One region of the Peribacillus sp. NJ11 genome, then DNA from elsewhere that is predicted to be linked to it. Evidence: riboswitches for the same ligand, from Rfam matches in the RefSeq annotation. Region 1 holds a riboswitch; each other region holds the start of a gene.

Region 1 (4,028 bases):
TCATTTATCTTCCCAAACCGAGCTGTTGGATGCTGGAAATGTAACGTGTGAAGGTCCAGAGATGGAGGCTGCCCAAACTCAACTGGGATCAGCTGTTTCCAAAATATTGGAGAGTAAAGCGATTCCTATCATACTTGGCGGAGGACATGAAACCTTTTATGGCCATTATCTTGGGATTAGAAAATACATTGGCCCAAAGGCTAGGTTAGGAATCATTAATATTGATGCTCACTTTGATATGAGGCCTTATGAAAAAGAAAGTTCATCAGGAACGATGTTTAAGCAGATTTTGGATGAGGATCAAAGTTGTGGATATTTATGTGTCGGAATTCAGAAACAGGGAAATACGAAGGCCCTGTTTGAAACTGCTGAGAGGAATAAGGTCGATTACATATTGGAAGAAGATTTGTCATTGAACGAAATGGATGAAACCAAGCAGCGGATAAATGAATTCGTTAAGAAAAATGACTTCATTATTCTTACATTATGTACGGACGTTATTGATTCAGCCTACGCACCTGGGGTAAGTGCACCCTCTCCGTTTGGACTTAATCCGAAATTGGTCCGTGCGATTATTAGGCATGTCGTATCAAATGAAAAGATCCTCTCCTTTGATATCTCGGAAGTGAATCCTTCGTTGGACGAAAATAATAAAACGGTTACATTGGCAGCACATTTAATAAATGAGGTTTTGCTGAATTTTAAATAATAAATGGACATGGATTATGGGTAACTCCCACGGAATAACAAGAGGCATTCCTCATCGACCTTTTTGCTATCCCCATTATCATCACCGGTAAAAATTTGTTGAAGTGAAAAACCTGTTGACCAGACTGTCTGTGATCATTCATGGACAGTCTTTTTTATGTATATGTAAATAGCGGTGTACTCCTATATAGACTCATCATTAGTGGATTAACTACGACTCTACTAAAGGTCAATAATGATACTTGTGGGTTTTTGGTTTATAATAACAACCATCTAGCCTAATGAGGGGGATCCTATGAATGAATATAATGTAACGGTCAGGAATGGCAGTACCTTAATTTTGTCAGAAATCATTAAAGCTGAAGATGAGAGAGAAGTCCTGGGCACACTTTTGATTTCCAGCGAATTATTTAATCAACCATTTACCGACATCAGGATTTTAGAACGCTGATTTGTACCTGCCCGTCCTATTTGTTACACTGTAATAAATCCTAAAACGGTAGGCGATATTATGTGCGGACGTTTCACGCTTTTCACGGACATTGAAGAAATAAAAGAACGGTTTAATATTCAAGGACCTTTTGATGAAGAATACCAATTCAGCTACAATATTGCACCTTCCCACTCCGTGCTATCCGTCATTAATGACGGAGCAAGGAATCGACTTGGATATCTTCGGTGGGGACTCATTCCTTTCTGGGCAAAAGATGAAAAACTGGGCTACAAAATGATCAATGCCAGAGCGGAAACCATTGCTGAGAAGGCAAGCTTCAAGAATGCGTATAAGAAGAAACGATGCTTGATAATCGCTGATTCATTTTATGAGTGGAAGAAGGAACCCAGGCGAAAAATACCCATGCGAATAAAGCTTAAAAATCATGCGCCATTTGGAATGGCAGGTCTCTGGGAATCCTGGAAATCTCCAGAAGGAATCAACATCTATTCGTGCTCAGTTATAACAACCGTTCCTAATGAGCTAATGACCAGCATTCATGACCGCATGCCTGTCATCCTTAAACCTGAAGATGAAAAAGATTGGTTGAATCCATCCATTAATGATCCTGCCTTTCTACAGCAGTATTTAAAATCATTCGATTCTGAACAAATGGAAGCATTTGAGGTATCGACTGATGTGAACTCAACTAAAAATAATTCACCAAACCTAATACAACAAATTTGCTAAGAGGTCCTTTGACCTCTTTTTATTTTAGTTCCGTCCAGACAAATGACATTATTTGAGATTTCATCCAAATATCACAATTAACCCAAATACCTTATTTACTGTACATGTAAAAGTCCGTTTAAAATATTAAGGTCCACATTTGAAATACTTTTAAACTAAACCTTGCGAAAATACATAAAATGCTGTACTCTTATATTTGCTTTTCAATAAGGCTTTCGATGTCACTTTCCGAGAGTGGACAGAGGTAAACTTGGAGCGGTTATAGCAAGTTACCAGCCTGCTTCTTTTCTCTTGGACACCGGTGCATTTGATAATATCATTATATAATTTAAATCTTCTTATCAAGAGAGACGGAGGGACTGGCCCGAAGATGTCTCGGCAGCAGACTTTAATAGGAGTGCTGTGCCAAATCCAGCAGGCTGATTTTTGCCTGAAAGATAAGGAGGGCGTTTTTTATAAATTAAAAGACCTCTTCTTGTTGTGTTTAATGGAAGAGGTCTTTTTTATGCTGAAAGTATTTTTAGCTATAGCTTCCATGAAGGTGTTATTTACGAAAAATGTTAGAAGAATAAGTGCTGTGACACATGTCATGGGAAAAATAAAAAGAGGTGTACATCATGAGTGCAAACAATAAAGGGAATCCGTGGGCATTGATCCCATTTGTCGTTTTTTTGATTTTATTTATAGGGTCCGGAATCATTACAAAAGATTTTTATTCTTTTCCGGTGATTGTAGCGATTTCAATTGCATCGGCAGCTGCATTGGCAATGAATCGGAAAGAGTCTTTCAATCAAAAGGTTGAAATTTTCTGTAAAGGCGCCGGGGATGCCAATATTATGTTAATGGTTATCATTTTCCTTTTGGCAGGCGCTTTTGCCGAAGTTGCAAATGGCATGGGGGCAGTTGAATCTACGGTGAATCTTGCCTTAGCGGTTTTTCCGCAAAATCTATTAATGGTAGGGATTTTCATCATCGCTTGCTTTATCTCTCTATCCATGGGGACGAGCATGGGAACGATTGTAGCACTAGCACCTATTGGGGTGGGAATTAGTGAGCAAACCGATATTTCGCTTGCCTTTTCAATGGCGGCCGTTATTGGTGGTGCGATGTTTGGGGATAACCTTTCCTTCATTTCAGATACGACAATCGCTGCAGTTCGTACGCAGGGAACGAAAATGAAGGATAAGTTCAAAGTGAATTTTTTCATTGTTTTACCTGCGGCCATCATCACATGTGTCATCCTTGGAATTTTAACAATGGGTGAACAAGCTGCCATCGCTCAACATTCTTATAATTGGGTGAAGATCCTTCCGTATCTTTGTGTATTGATCACTGCATTGGCAGGTGTCAATGTGTTCCTGGTCCTATCCATCGGAATCGTATTTGCCGGAATTATCGGCTTGGCGGATGGAAGTTATCAACCGTTGGGTGTCATTCAAAAAATCGGAGAAGGGATGGCGGGAATGTATGAAATCTCTTTCCTGGCCATTTTAATCGCAGGAATGGTAGCTGTAATCAAGCATAATGGCGGTATCGATTATCTTCTCCACCTCGTAACCCGAAACAGCAAAACTAAAAAAGGGGCTGAATTCAGCATTGCCGGGCTTGTTGGTTTGACGAACCTTTCCACGGCAAATAACACGATATCAATTATCATTGCCGGGCCACTTGCCAAAAATATTGCTGAAAAGTATGGAATCGATCCGCGTAAATCGGCGAGCTTACTTGATGTTTTTGCATGCTGCATTCAGGGGTTAATTCCATATGGGGCACAACTGCTTGTTGCAGCTGGGGTAGCACATATTTCTCCGTTAAGCATCTTGCCGTATTCATATTACCCAATACTAATTGGCCTTTGTGGAGTCATAGCCATCTTGATTGGTTATCCGCGATTTCAGCCGGTAGATAAAGAAACGAAGAAACGTACTTCTTAATAATGAGAATAAGCATGAAAATAAACCCTGAATCATTAGATTCAGGGTTTTACTTTGTAAGGTGTATGGAAACATTGGTGAAAAATAATTAAAAAGAGCGATGTACCCTCGATCTTCCATCAGTTTAAGTGTTATCAATGTTTAGGAATTACGATTCATATTGATTAACCCAACGCATAATGGTTGTGTGAGCTAGTCGTTAT
Region 2 (4,028 bases), 840 kb from region 1:
ATCAGAAATTAAGGTGACGTCAACCCCCGCTTGCATCAATTCCCAAGCCGTCAAACGCGCCCCTTGCAGGACAGGCCTGGTTTCACAAGCGTACACTTTTAGCGGAAAGTCCCTTTCTTTAGCCAGGTGGAAGGGAGCCAGGGCTGTTCCATAACGGGCTGTGGCAATCCCTCCAGCGTTGCAATGCGTTAGGATGGAATCTCCTTTAGCGAATAAGGATAAACCATGTTCCCCGATTTTCCTGCACATTTCTTCATCTTCAGCAAAGATGGCTTGGGCCTCCGATACAAGTGCTTCCTTGGCAGTTGAAATGCTTTGCGCTGCTTTCAACGTATTCTCCATCCTCCTTAACGCCCAAAAAAGGTTGACTGCAGTTGGCCGTGAAGAAGCGAGTTTTTCAATATGCCTCGTTACATTTTTCTTGAATTCCCCTAATTCAGCGGTTGTTTCCTGTTTGGCACCAAGTGCAACACCAAATGCTGCCGTCAGTCCAATTGCTGGGGCACCACGAACTTTTAATGTCAATATGCTGTCATATACATCATCAACAGAATGAAGTTCAATAAATTCAGTTATGGAAGGAAGGGCTTGTTGATTTAATAATGTAATATGGGTATCATCCCATTGTACCGAATATGGTAAGGGTGCTAGTGTAGTCATGTGCAGGTCTCCTTTTAAAGGGTTGAATAAGATGGCAGTGTACGTTGCTTCAACGCTTCAATGACAGCTGGAACATCCAATTCTTCTCGTTTTTTAATTAAAAATGCACCAATTTCCAATGTTGCCGTTTTGGCAGCGATCCTTGTATCTTTATTTTCAATGACGTTTAAATCGGCAACATGGGAAAGGCCAATGGTTCGCCGAATCAGTTCACAGCCGGCAAAACCGAATGCATCTTTTTTGAATTTTGTCAGTAAATAAGGCAGATAACCTTTCACATGGCGGAATGGGCTTTTATTTTGGCCTTCCCATAATTCGGTATAAGTTTCTTCAAAGGCATTCCAAAATTCATGAAGGTGTGAGAAAATCTCTTCCTTTCCAACGCCATTACGTGTAATTGCCTGAAAGAGAAGGTTGGCGGTGTATTGACCAAGGTCAAAACCAACGGGCCCATAAAAAGCGAATTCCGGATCAATAACCTTTGTTTCAGTTTCACTTGCAAAAATACTTCCAGTATGTAAATCTCCATGAAGCAAGGCTTCCTGCTCGGTTTCAAAGCTTTGTTTCAGCTTAGCTACCTCAAGTATCACTTCTTGATCATTCCAAATATTTTTGGCGGCATCAGTCAATTCCAGCTCGAAATCTCCCGGGAGTTCCTCAAAAAATGGATCCGTGAAAATAAAGACCTCAGTGATTTTGCAGAGTTCCGGATTCGTGAAATGTCGGGCCACTTCCTTTTTCGCGGATGGTTCTAAATGATAATCTGATGTATAAAATGCCGTCTTCGCTACATATTCACCAATATGCTGTGAAAGCAATGGATATTGATCGCCTTCGATCAAGCCTTTTCTAACGATTTTCAAGTGCGATAAATCTTCCATGACTGTAATGGCAAGCTGTTCATCCGAATAATAGACTTGCGGTACGAATTCCGGGCAATAGCTTCTGAAATGAATCAGTGCATTCGCTTCAATGGCTGCCCTTTTCAATGTCAGCGGCCAGCTTTCACCAAGTACCTTGGCATAAGGGACCGCTTGTTTGATTATTATTCCTTTGTTTGTGACTGTGTCTGTAATATGAAAAACATAATTTAAATTTCCATCGCCGATTTCTTTACAGTTTAAACTTGCATCCGCATTGACCAACCCAAGTTTTTTTGCAAGGGTTATAGCTGTTTCGTTTGTCAATCTCTTAAAATTTGAATGGTTTTGAGTCATTCTTTTCCCCTCCAGATTCAAAATAAGAATAAAAAAGCCTCTTTCATATAGAAAGAGGCAGAAGTTTTGGCTTCGGACCTCTTATCTTCCAGAAAATGAATTCTGGTGGAATTAGCACCGTGCTCTGTGGATTTTATAATCCGGCGGTGAATCCGCCCCATTTCACAATGGTATTACAGTCGGTTGCTGGGCTTCATAGGGCCTTTATCCCTCAGCCTGCTCTTGATAAGAGTATATGTTTTCTGAAATTTTAATCTTCGGGAAAATAATATCAACTTTTTAAATAGTTTGTCAATGGGAAAATTAATAATAATCCGGCCGACGATATTCGAATACGGGTATTTTGTTCCGTGCTTCCGTAACTTTATTGAAGTCCAAGGTGCCTGTCAAGAGTTCTTTTGCTTCTCCGGCTTCACTTATGATATTCCCCAATGGATCAATAATCAAGGAATGACCCGCAAATATATTATTGACATCCGAACCTGAACGGTTAACGGCTACAACATATACTTGGTTCTCGATGGCACGGCTAATCAATAAGGCTCTCCAGTGTCGAGTCTGGGCTTTGGCCATTCTGCCATTACGAATAGAACTTCGGCGCCTTGAACAGTATGGGCTCGCTGCCATTCAGGAAAACGGATGTCATAACAAATGAATCCAGCACATATTTTTTCATCAAGAGTAAATAAACCATCTTTTTCACCTGGCTGCAGGAAATGATGTTCATCCATTAACTGAAATAAGTGAAGCTTATCATATTCTTTTATGAGATTTCCATGCTTATTGATGATGATCATGGTGTTATAGATGCCCTTGCTTGCTTTTTGGCAACGGAACCCCCAATTATGTGAAACTGGTGTTTCTTTACCTGATCTTTTAAACATTCAATCGTTTTTTCTGCTTCTTCATCAGCAATCTCATTTAACCTGGTCAAGTCGTATCCTGTTGACCAAAGCTCTGGTAAAATAACGATATCGGGTTTGGACATTGCTGCTATTTCCATCCATTATTCTGCAACCTGAAAATTGATATCTGGTTGCCCGAAGGCAATATCCAATTGAATGCAGGCAATTTTCCACTTCATCGTTTAAAACCCACATGTAAAAAATGCTTTACAAGACTATGATAAACATATATCATTTGTGTCTAGAATTTCAAGAAATTTCAGAGAAGGTGTATAAATGTTGCAATTCGAAAAATCCAGACAACTTCAAAAACTGCCCAAGCAATTTTTTGCATCTCTAGTCGCAAAAGTCAATGCGATTACGGCGCAGGGTCATGATGTCATTAATTTAGGCCAGGGAAATCCTGATCAACCGACGCCTGAACATATCGTGAAAAGTTTACAGGTTGCCGCTGAAAAAACGATTAATCATAAATATTCGCCGTTTCGGGGACATCAATATTTAAAAGATGCTGCTGCCGTCTTTTATGAACGTGAATATGGTGTCAAGCTGGATCCGAATAGTGAAGTGGCGATTCTCTTCGGGGGGAAGGCAGGTCTTGTCGAACTGCCGCAGTGTTTATTGAATCCAGGTGATACGATCCTTGTTCCAGATCCCGGCTATCCGGATTATCTTTCCGGTGTCGTTTTAGCCCAGGCAAAGACCGAACTGATGCCCTTGACAGAAGAAAATGATTTTCTTCCGAAATACAATGACATACATAAAGAAGTGCTTGATAAAGCCAAAATGATGTTCTTGAACTATCCGAATAATCCCACAGGAGCTTCTGCAACTGAAAGTTTCTTTGATGAAACCGTCTCCTTTGCAAAAGAGCATTCGATTTGCGTGGTCCACGATTTCGCTTATGGGGCAATAGGATTCGACGGAAAAAAACCGATAAGCTTTCTCCAGGCAGAGGGAGCGAAGGATGTAGGGATAGAAATTTACACACTATCGAAAACATACAATATGGCAGGGTGGAGAGTCGGTTTTGCAGTGGGGAATAAAAGTGTCATAGAAGCTCTTGAACTATTGCAAGACCATCTTTATGTTAGTCTCTTTCCAGCGATACAGGAAGCAGCGGCAAGCGCATTGCTGGACTCGCAGAGCTGTGTAGATGAGTTAGTGAAGATGTATGAGGGACGCAGGAATGTTTTCATTGAGGGATTGAGGGCAATCGGATGGGATGTCAAAGCTCCCGAGGCAT
Region 3 (4,028 bases), 2.5 Mb from region 1:
TGATTGGTTGAAGCACTTCGTCAGGAACTCCAGGAACATGAAGCGGGATATCCAAACCGAAGATTTCATCCTTGATCGTTTCGATGTTCGCTAATTCACCTTCAAGTGCCGCTTGTACCATCGCACGAGTGTAAGCAAGTTTCATACGGCTTCCGGTTCCGTATGCTCCGCCAGTCCACCCAGTGTTGACAAGGTATACTTTTGCATTGTGCTCGTCAATTTTATCACCAAGCATCTCAGCATAGCGTTGAGCGGGAAGCGGTAAGAACGGTGAACCGAAGCAAGTGGAGAATGTAGCTTCCGGAGAAGTTACCCCTCTTTCAGTACCAGCCAATTTACTAGTGTAACCACTTAGGAAATGGAACATTGCCTGTTCTTTGGAAAGCTTGCTGATTGGAGGCAGAACGCCTGAAGCATCAGCTGTTAAGAAAATGATTGTATTTGGGTGTCCTGCAATACTTGGGTTCACGATGTTATCGATCGCTTGCATTTGGTATGCAGCACGGGTGTTTTCAGTCAATGAACTGTCATCATAGTCCGCTTCACGTGTATCCGGGTCCACAACTACATTTTCCAATACGGCACCGAAGCGGATCGCATCGAAAATTTGTGGTTCTTTTTCACGTGAAAGGTTGATCGTTTTCGCATAGCAGCCACCTTCGATGTTGAATACACCGTTAGAAGACCAGCCGTGCTCGTCATCGCCAATCAGTTTACGGCTAGTGTCTGCGGATAAAGTTGTTTTACCTGTTCCAGACAGTCCGAAGAATAAAGCGACGTCCCCTTCACGTCCTACGTTAGCAGAGCAATGCATTGGAAGGATTCCAGCCTCTGGAAGTAAGTAGTTCATGATCGAGAAGATCGATTTTTTCATTTCTCCTGCATATTCCGTTCCGCCGATCAGGATGGTACGGCGTTCAAATGAAACGATGATGAAAGTTTCAGATGAAGTCCCGTCCACTTCTGGGTCTGCTTTGAAATTAGGTGCCGAAAGAATTGTGAATTCAGCTTCGTGACCTCTTAATTCCTCTTCGTTCGGACGGATGAACAAAGTATGGGCAAAAAGATTATGCCAAGCATATTCGTTAACAACTCGGATTGGAAGACGTGATGATTCGTCTGCACCAGCGAAACCTTTGAAAACGAAAATCTCTTCTTTTGCTTTTAGGTAGTCAACTACTTTATTATATAGTTTATTGAACACATCTTCAGAAATTGGCTGGTTCACTGAACCCCAATCGACTTTATCCTTAACGGATGCTTCTTCCACGATATATTTATCTTTAGGTGAACGACCAGTATATTTGCCGGTTTCAGCTTTTACTGCGCCAGTTGATGTTAGTACGCCTTCATTTCTGCTTAATACTTTTTCGACCAATTGAGGAACTGAAAGTTGAGTTTGAACATTGTTTCCTGTTAATAACTGGTGTAACTCATTAGAAACATCTACAGAATTCATATATGAGATACCTTCCTTTGTTTAAGTTTTTATATTACAATTAGTATAACACATTCATTTAAATAGTCTATACTATTTCTTTTAATTTGTGATTATTTTCAACTGGTTGCGTTAATCATTTTTCATTATTAAGGCGCAGGAACCGAGTCATTACTATTGCATATACTTACATGGAGTGAAAATTTTATTTTAAATAGGAAGTAATTAAGCAACATATTTCTAATTGGCCGTTCCTGTTAGTATGCTTTATTTTCTATTATTAATGGCAATTTTCAACATTTCTATTCGCAGTCTGCCTTGGAAACCCTTTGAAGACGCTGAAACAACCCGTTTTTTCAAGTGGGGGGATATGTTCTTTTTAGAAAAACATTGACAAGTTCCAACCTGATACGATATTATCTTAAATTGTACGGATTCTCTTATCCCGAGTTGGTGGAGGGACAGGCCCTTTGAAACCCAGCAACCTGCCATATTGAACTTGACTCCAAGATCGATCGCCGAAAATAAAGCGATGTTCTTCAAGGAATAGTGGTGATGGTGCTAACCTGAGCAAGGTAAAAAACCCTTGAACGATAAGAGTGAAAGGATAGAAGACAGAATTTTAAACCTTTCCTCATTTGCCAGGGAAGGTTTTTGTGTTTTTATAAGTAATTCTGTGTCTATAGTTGAAACTAATGAGGGAAACGAGTTCCGTAAAAATCAGGCTTATGCCTACAACATACTAACTTCCAAGGAGGAAATATGATGTCAAAGAAACGTCTATTTACTTCTGAATCTGTTACAGAGGGCCATCCGGACAAAATTTGTGATCAGATTTCAGATTCCATTTTAGATGCTATCCTTGCTAAGGATGCAAATGCACGTGTTGCGTGTGAAACAAGTGTAACAACAGGTCTTGTGCTTGTTGCTGGTGAAATTACAACATCCGCTTACGTGGATATTCCGCGTATCGTTCGTGATACCATTGCAGGAATTGGTTACACACGTGCGAAATACGGTTTCGATGCTGAAACTTGTGCTGTATTGAGTTCCATTGATGAGCAGTCTGCCGATATCGCAGCTGGCGTCGATAAAGCATTGGAAGCTCGTGAAGGAAACATGTCAGAGGAAGAAATCGATGCAATCGGTGCAGGGGACCAAGGTCTTATGTTCGGATTTGCTTGTAATGAAACAGAAGAGCTTATGCCGCTTCCGATTTCATTGGCACATAAACTTTCATTCCGCTTGGCTAAAGTTCGTAAAGATGAAACTCTTGCTTACTTACGCCCTGATGGTAAAACACAGGTAACTGTGGAGTATGATGAGAATAACCGTCCTGTACGTGTAGATACGATCGTTATCTCTACACAGCATGATGCAGAAATTACGCTTGAACAAATTCAAGCCGATATAAAAGAACATGTGATTAAAGCAGTTGTTCCAGCTGAATTGATCGATGCTCAAACTAAGTACTTCATCAACCCGACCGGCCGTTTCGTAATTGGCGGACCTCAAGGGGATGCTGGTCTTACTGGACGTAAAATCATCGTTGATACGTACGGCGGATACGCTCGTCACGGCGGTGGTGCATTCTCTGGTAAGGATGCTACTAAAGTTGACCGTTCTGCGGCATATGCAGCGCGTTACGTTGCGAAAAACATCGTTGCCGCTGGCCTTGCTGACAAAGCGGAAGTTCAATTGGCATACGCAATTGGTGTGGCAGAGCCTGTATCGATCTCGATTGATACATTCGGAACTGGTACAGTTAGCGAAGAAGTCCTAGTTGACCTAGTTCGTGCAAACTTCGACCTTCGTCCAGCTGGTATCATCAAAATGCTTGATCTTCGTCGCCCAATCTACAAACAAACAGCTGCATACGGACATTTTGGCCGTACAGATGTCGATCTTCCATGGGAACGCACGGATAAAGCAGAAACATTAAAAGCACAAGCATAATCCATAGAAAAAAGGTGTCCCGCAAAAGCGGGGCACCTTTTTTCTATGGATTAATTTTGCCTTCAGGGGGAATAATTCAAGAAATCGATAGTTACTCTAGAGTTAGGAGTTTACTCGTGAAATTGGAGCAAATACTCGCGAGTTAGGAGCAAATACTCGTGAAATTGGAGCATTTACTCGCGAGTTAGAAGCATATACTTGTGAGTCAGGGTCGTATACTCGTGAAATTGGAGCAAATACTCAGAGTTAGGAGCAAATACTCGTGAGTTAGGAGCATTTACTCGTGAGTTAGGAGTTTACTCGTGAATTGAGTATATACTTGTGAGTCAGGGTCGTATACTCGTGAAATTGGAGCAAATACTCGTGAGTTAGGAGCAAATACTCGTGAAATTGGAGCATTTACTCGCGAATTAGGAGTATTTACTCGTTAGTTTATTTTATTCGTTCTGCCGTTTTATAGTATTGTCCTTTTTCGGCATATTCGCGTACGATTCGTTCCATATCCTGGCGATCTTCTTCGTTGATTTCGCGAATGACTTTAGCTGGGCGTCCGAATGCCAACATGTTCGGTGGAATGACTTTACCTTGGGGAACGAGACTGCCGGCACCGATAAAAGCCCCTTCGCCGATTTCC
Region 4 (4,028 bases), 2.7 Mb from region 1:
TTCTTATGGAAGTGGTTTTTTTGTTTATGAAAGGCCCGGTTTCAATTTAATTCCTACTAAATCCATAGAGAAAGAGGAGAAATAGTATGTCAGAGAAAAAGTTACGTTTCGAAACATTGAGTGTTCATGGCGGTTTGCAAGCTGATGAAACAGGTGCACGTGCAGTCCCGATCTACCAAAGCAATGCATACTTGTTCAAAGACACTGACCATGCAGCGAATTTATTTGGTTTAAAGGAGAATGGCTATATATATACACGACTACATAATCCCACGGTCAGCGTTTTTGAGGAAAGAATGGCCTTATTGGAAGGCGGTATCGGCGGATTGGCAACAGCAAGCGGAATGGCTGCCATCTCACTGTCAATCTTGAATATTGCCGGTGCAGGGGATGAGATCGTTTCAGCCTCCACTTTATATGGCGGTACGTATAATCTTTTTGAAAACACTCTTCCTAAATATGGGATTAAAGTGAAGTTCGTTTCTCCTGATGACCCTGAAAATTTCAAAAGGGCGATTACGCCAAGAACTAAAGCCATATTTGCCGAAACGATCGGAAATCCAAGTTTGAGGGTCCTTGATATTGAAGCGGTAGCCGACATTGCCCACGATGCCGGGATACCTTTAATCATTGATAATACCTTCGCTACACCGTATCTATGCAGACCAATTGATTTTGGAGCGGATATTGTCATCCATTCCGCTACAAAATGGCTTCTGGGAAATGGAACCACCTTAGGCGGTGTCATCGTGGATGGCGGGAAGTTCGATTGGAACTCGCCAAACTACCCTGGCTTTACGGAGCCTGATCCAAGTTACGACGGTCTGGTATACGCCGAGGCAGTTGGACCAGCCGCTTTTATAACGAAAGCCCGAGTGCAGTTACTTCGTGATTTAGGCCCTGCGCTAAGTGCCCAAAGCGCATTCCAGTTTACGCTTGGACTTGAAACGCTGCATGTGAGGATGAAAGAGCATCTTTCGAACACGAAGTCTGTACTTCAATATTTGAAAAATCACCCTGCCGTGACTTGGGTTTCGCATCCTGCTAATGAGGATCATCCCGATAAAGCCCTTGCGGATAAATATTTGCCTAAGGGAGCAGGATCTGTTGTGACTTTTGGAATAAAGGGAGACCGCGAAGCCGGGGCGAAACTTATCAATTCGGTGGAATTATGGTCCCATGTAGCGAATGTAGGGGATGCGAAGAGTTTAATCATTCACCCTGCCAGTACGACCCATCAGCAATTGAATGATGCAGGTCTGGCGAAAGCTGGTGTGCGTGCTGATCAAGTCCGTTTATCCATTGGGATTGAAAATGTAGAGGATTTAATAGAAGATTTGGAGCAGGCAATTGAAAAAGCGACGAATATCGTCTCCTTGACTTCTAAAACGGTTTAAGCAAAAAGTCCTGGGCATTCTTGAACTAGAAATATTATACATTGCGCTCCTTTTTTATCTATGATAAAATTTCAACATACTAAAGAACTTAATGATGTACAAATATTCTATATATTAGCTCTTATCAAGAGAGGTGGAGGGATGTGCCCGATGAAACCCGGCAACCGACAAGGAGATTTCCTTGGAAAGGTGCCAATTCACACAAAGTTTAATCACTTTGGAAGATGAGAGGAAGGCCTGTTTCTTCACCTGCCTTTCTGCTCATGCAGAAAGGTTTTTTCTATTTCAGTAGGAAAAACCTTTGCATGAATTGCAAAATTGGTAGGGGAAACAGATAATAATGTAGAGAAATTAACTAAGTTCATAGGTTTTATTGGATAAAAGAGGTGAGGATTAATGATTACATTGACAAAAGTCAGTAAGCTGTTCCGAACAGGAAAAGGAAGCAGTGAGACGATTAAGGCTGTAAATAATGTGAATGTTGAAATAAATAAAGGCGAGATTTTCGGTATTATTGGTTATAGTGGAGCAGGGAAAAGTACTTTGATCAGGATGCTCAATGGATTGGAAACACCCACAGAAGGATCCGTTGTGGTGGCTGAGAAGGAAATTTCAAAAATTAAAGGTGCTCAGCTTCGTAAGGCCCGTCAAGAAATCAGCATGATTTTCCAACATTTCAATCTATTATGGTCCAGGACCGTTCAGGAAAATATATCCTTCCCGTTGGAAATTGCAGGAGTTTCAAAATTTGAACGCACCAAACGTGTGAACGAATTGATCAAGTTAGTCGGACTGGAAGGCAGAGAAAAGGCCTATCCTTCGCAATTAAGCGGAGGGCAAAAGCAACGGGTGGGAATAGCCAGGGCTCTAGCGAATGATCCTAAAGTGCTGCTGTGTGATGAAGCGACTTCTGCCTTGGATCCACAGACTACCGACTCTATACTCGAATTGCTTGTTGACATCAATCAGCGTCTCGGGTTGACGATTGTCTTGATAACACATGAAATGCATGTAATACGTAAAATCTGTCATCGTGTGGCTGTGATGGAAAGCGGGCAAGTTGTTGAACAGGGACCTGTCCTGGATGTTTTCAAGAATCCTAAAGAACAAATGACGAAGCGTTTCGTGCAACAGGTGACGGAACCGGAAGAAACGAAAGAAACGATGGACCATCTGCTCGAACGCTTTCCTGCAGGCAAAGTGATTCAATTGACTTTTGTAGGTGATCATGCAGAAAGCCCGTTGATCACTAAGCTTGTACGTAACTTCGAGTTGGATGTCAATATAGTTCAAGGTAAAATATCGCAAACCAGAAGCGGTTCATATGGAACGTTGTTTATCCATCTTGATGGCAAAGAGGATGAAATGCTCCGCGCAATCGAATTCATTAAAGCACAGCAGGTAGGCGTGGAGGTGATTACTCATGCTTGAAGAATTATTGCCGAATGTTGATTGGGAAGACATTATTGAAGCAACGAAAGAAACGCTTTATATGACAAGTATCTCTGTAGTGGCAACCTTTTTTATAGGCATATTATTAGGATTGATCCTGTTCTTGACAGGGAAGGGGAATATGTGGGAAAACCGGGCAATCAACGCGGTCATTAGTGCTGTGGTTAATATATTCCGTTCCATTCCATTTCTTATTTTGATCGTGCTGCTCATTCCTTTCACTAAAGCGCTTGTCGGTTCCATGATCGGAGAGAACGCTGCACTGCCGGCACTTATTATCGGTGCGGCACCATTTTATGCACGTATGGTTGAAATCGGCCTCCGTGAAATCGATAAAGGTGTAATTGAAGCCGCTAAATCGATGGGGGCAAAAACGAGCACGATCATTTGGAAGGTCCTTCTTCCGGAGTCGATGCCTGCCCTTATTTCCGGGATTACGGTAACATCGATTGCATTGGTTGGATATACCGCAATGGCCGGAGTCATCGGCGCAGGCGGACTTGGTAATCTAGCCTATCTGGAGGGCTATCAAAGAAATCAAAATGACGTTACGCTTGTAGCGACTATCGTTATTCTAATTATCGTCTTCATAATTCAAATTATTGGAGATGTGATTACATCTAAATTGGACAAAAGATAAAGGGAGATGAAAAGGATGAAAAAGTTTTTAGGATTTGCATTGATTTTAGTGTTATCTATCGCTTTGGCTGCTTGTGGAAGTGAAAAGGATAAAGGCGGCAGTGAAACGGAAAAAGAATCGAAGAAATTAGTCGTAGGGGCATCCAATGTTCCGCATGCTGAAATCCTAGAGGAAGCTAAGCCGCTTCTTGAAGAAAAAGGAATAGAATTGGAAATTGAAACATTCCAGGACTATGTTTTACCAAATAAGGCTTTAAATGATAAGGAATTGGATGCTAACTATTTTCAGCACATTCCTTATTTAGAATCCCAAATTAAAGAAAATGGATATGATTTCGTTAATGCAGGCGGAATCCATATCGAGCCAATAGCTCTATACTCACAAAAATATAAAACCATCGATAAACTCCCTGATGGGGCAACGATCATTTTAAGCAGCTCTGTCGCTGATCATGGGCGTGCTTTATCCCTTTTGGAAAAGAATGGCCTGATCACTTTGAAAGAGGGAATCGATAAAACGACGGCTACAACTAAAGACAT

What was found. A riboswitch is a leader RNA that binds a small molecule or an ion and turns the genes downstream of it on or off. The one in region 1 is predicted to bind S-adenosylmethionine.
Region 2: it holds a riboswitch for S-adenosylmethionine, as region 1 does, so the genes downstream of both, mtnK (S-methyl-5-thioribose kinase) here and QUF86_RS21240 (Na+/H+ antiporter NhaC family protein) in region 1, are expected to answer to the same signal.
Region 3: it holds a riboswitch for S-adenosylmethionine, as region 1 does, so the genes downstream of both, metK (methionine adenosyltransferase) here and QUF86_RS21240 (Na+/H+ antiporter NhaC family protein) in region 1, are expected to answer to the same signal.
Region 4: it holds a riboswitch for S-adenosylmethionine, as region 1 does, so the genes downstream of both, QUF86_RS07760 (methionine ABC transporter ATP-binding protein) here and QUF86_RS21240 (Na+/H+ antiporter NhaC family protein) in region 1, are expected to answer to the same signal.

What each region holds. Positions count from the first base shown of each region.
Region 1 is NZ_JAUCFO010000001.1:4,328,502-4,332,529, reverse strand. It holds gene hutG (formimidoylglutamase) at 1-709, shown strand, start outside; gene QUF86_RS21250 (hypothetical protein) at 1,004-1,159, shown strand; gene QUF86_RS21245 (SOS response-associated peptidase) at 1,220-1,891, shown strand; SAM riboswitch class I at 2,227-2,335, shown strand; gene QUF86_RS21240 (Na+/H+ antiporter NhaC family protein) at 2,509-3,825, shown strand; gene QUF86_RS21235 (chromate transporter) at 4,025-4,028, opposite strand, start outside.
Region 2 is NZ_JAUCFO010000001.1:3,485,771-3,489,798, forward strand. It holds gene mtnA (S-methyl-5-thioribose-1-phosphate isomerase) at 1-660, opposite strand, end outside; gene mtnK (S-methyl-5-thioribose kinase) at 675-1,877, opposite strand; SAM riboswitch class I at 1,956-2,109, opposite strand; partial or broken gene QUF86_RS17275 (carbon-nitrogen family hydrolase) at 2,181-2,880, opposite strand; gene QUF86_RS17280 (pyridoxal phosphate-dependent aminotransferase) at 3,059-4,028, shown strand, end outside.
Region 3 is NZ_JAUCFO010000001.1:1,812,122-1,816,149, forward strand. It holds gene pckA (phosphoenolpyruvate carboxykinase (ATP)) at 1-1,459, opposite strand, end outside; SAM riboswitch class I at 1,876-2,038, shown strand; gene metK (methionine adenosyltransferase) at 2,201-3,394, shown strand; gene QUF86_RS09005 (gamma carbonic anhydrase) at 3,827-4,028, opposite strand, start outside.
Region 4 is NZ_JAUCFO010000001.1:1,590,356-1,594,383, forward strand. It holds gene QUF86_RS07755 (O-acetylhomoserine aminocarboxypropyltransferase/cysteine synthase family protein) at 87-1,397, shown strand; SAM riboswitch class I at 1,516-1,628, shown strand; gene QUF86_RS07760 (methionine ABC transporter ATP-binding protein) at 1,794-2,828, shown strand; gene QUF86_RS07765 (methionine ABC transporter permease) at 2,821-3,489, shown strand; gene QUF86_RS07770 (MetQ/NlpA family ABC transporter substrate-binding protein) at 3,505-4,028, shown strand, end outside.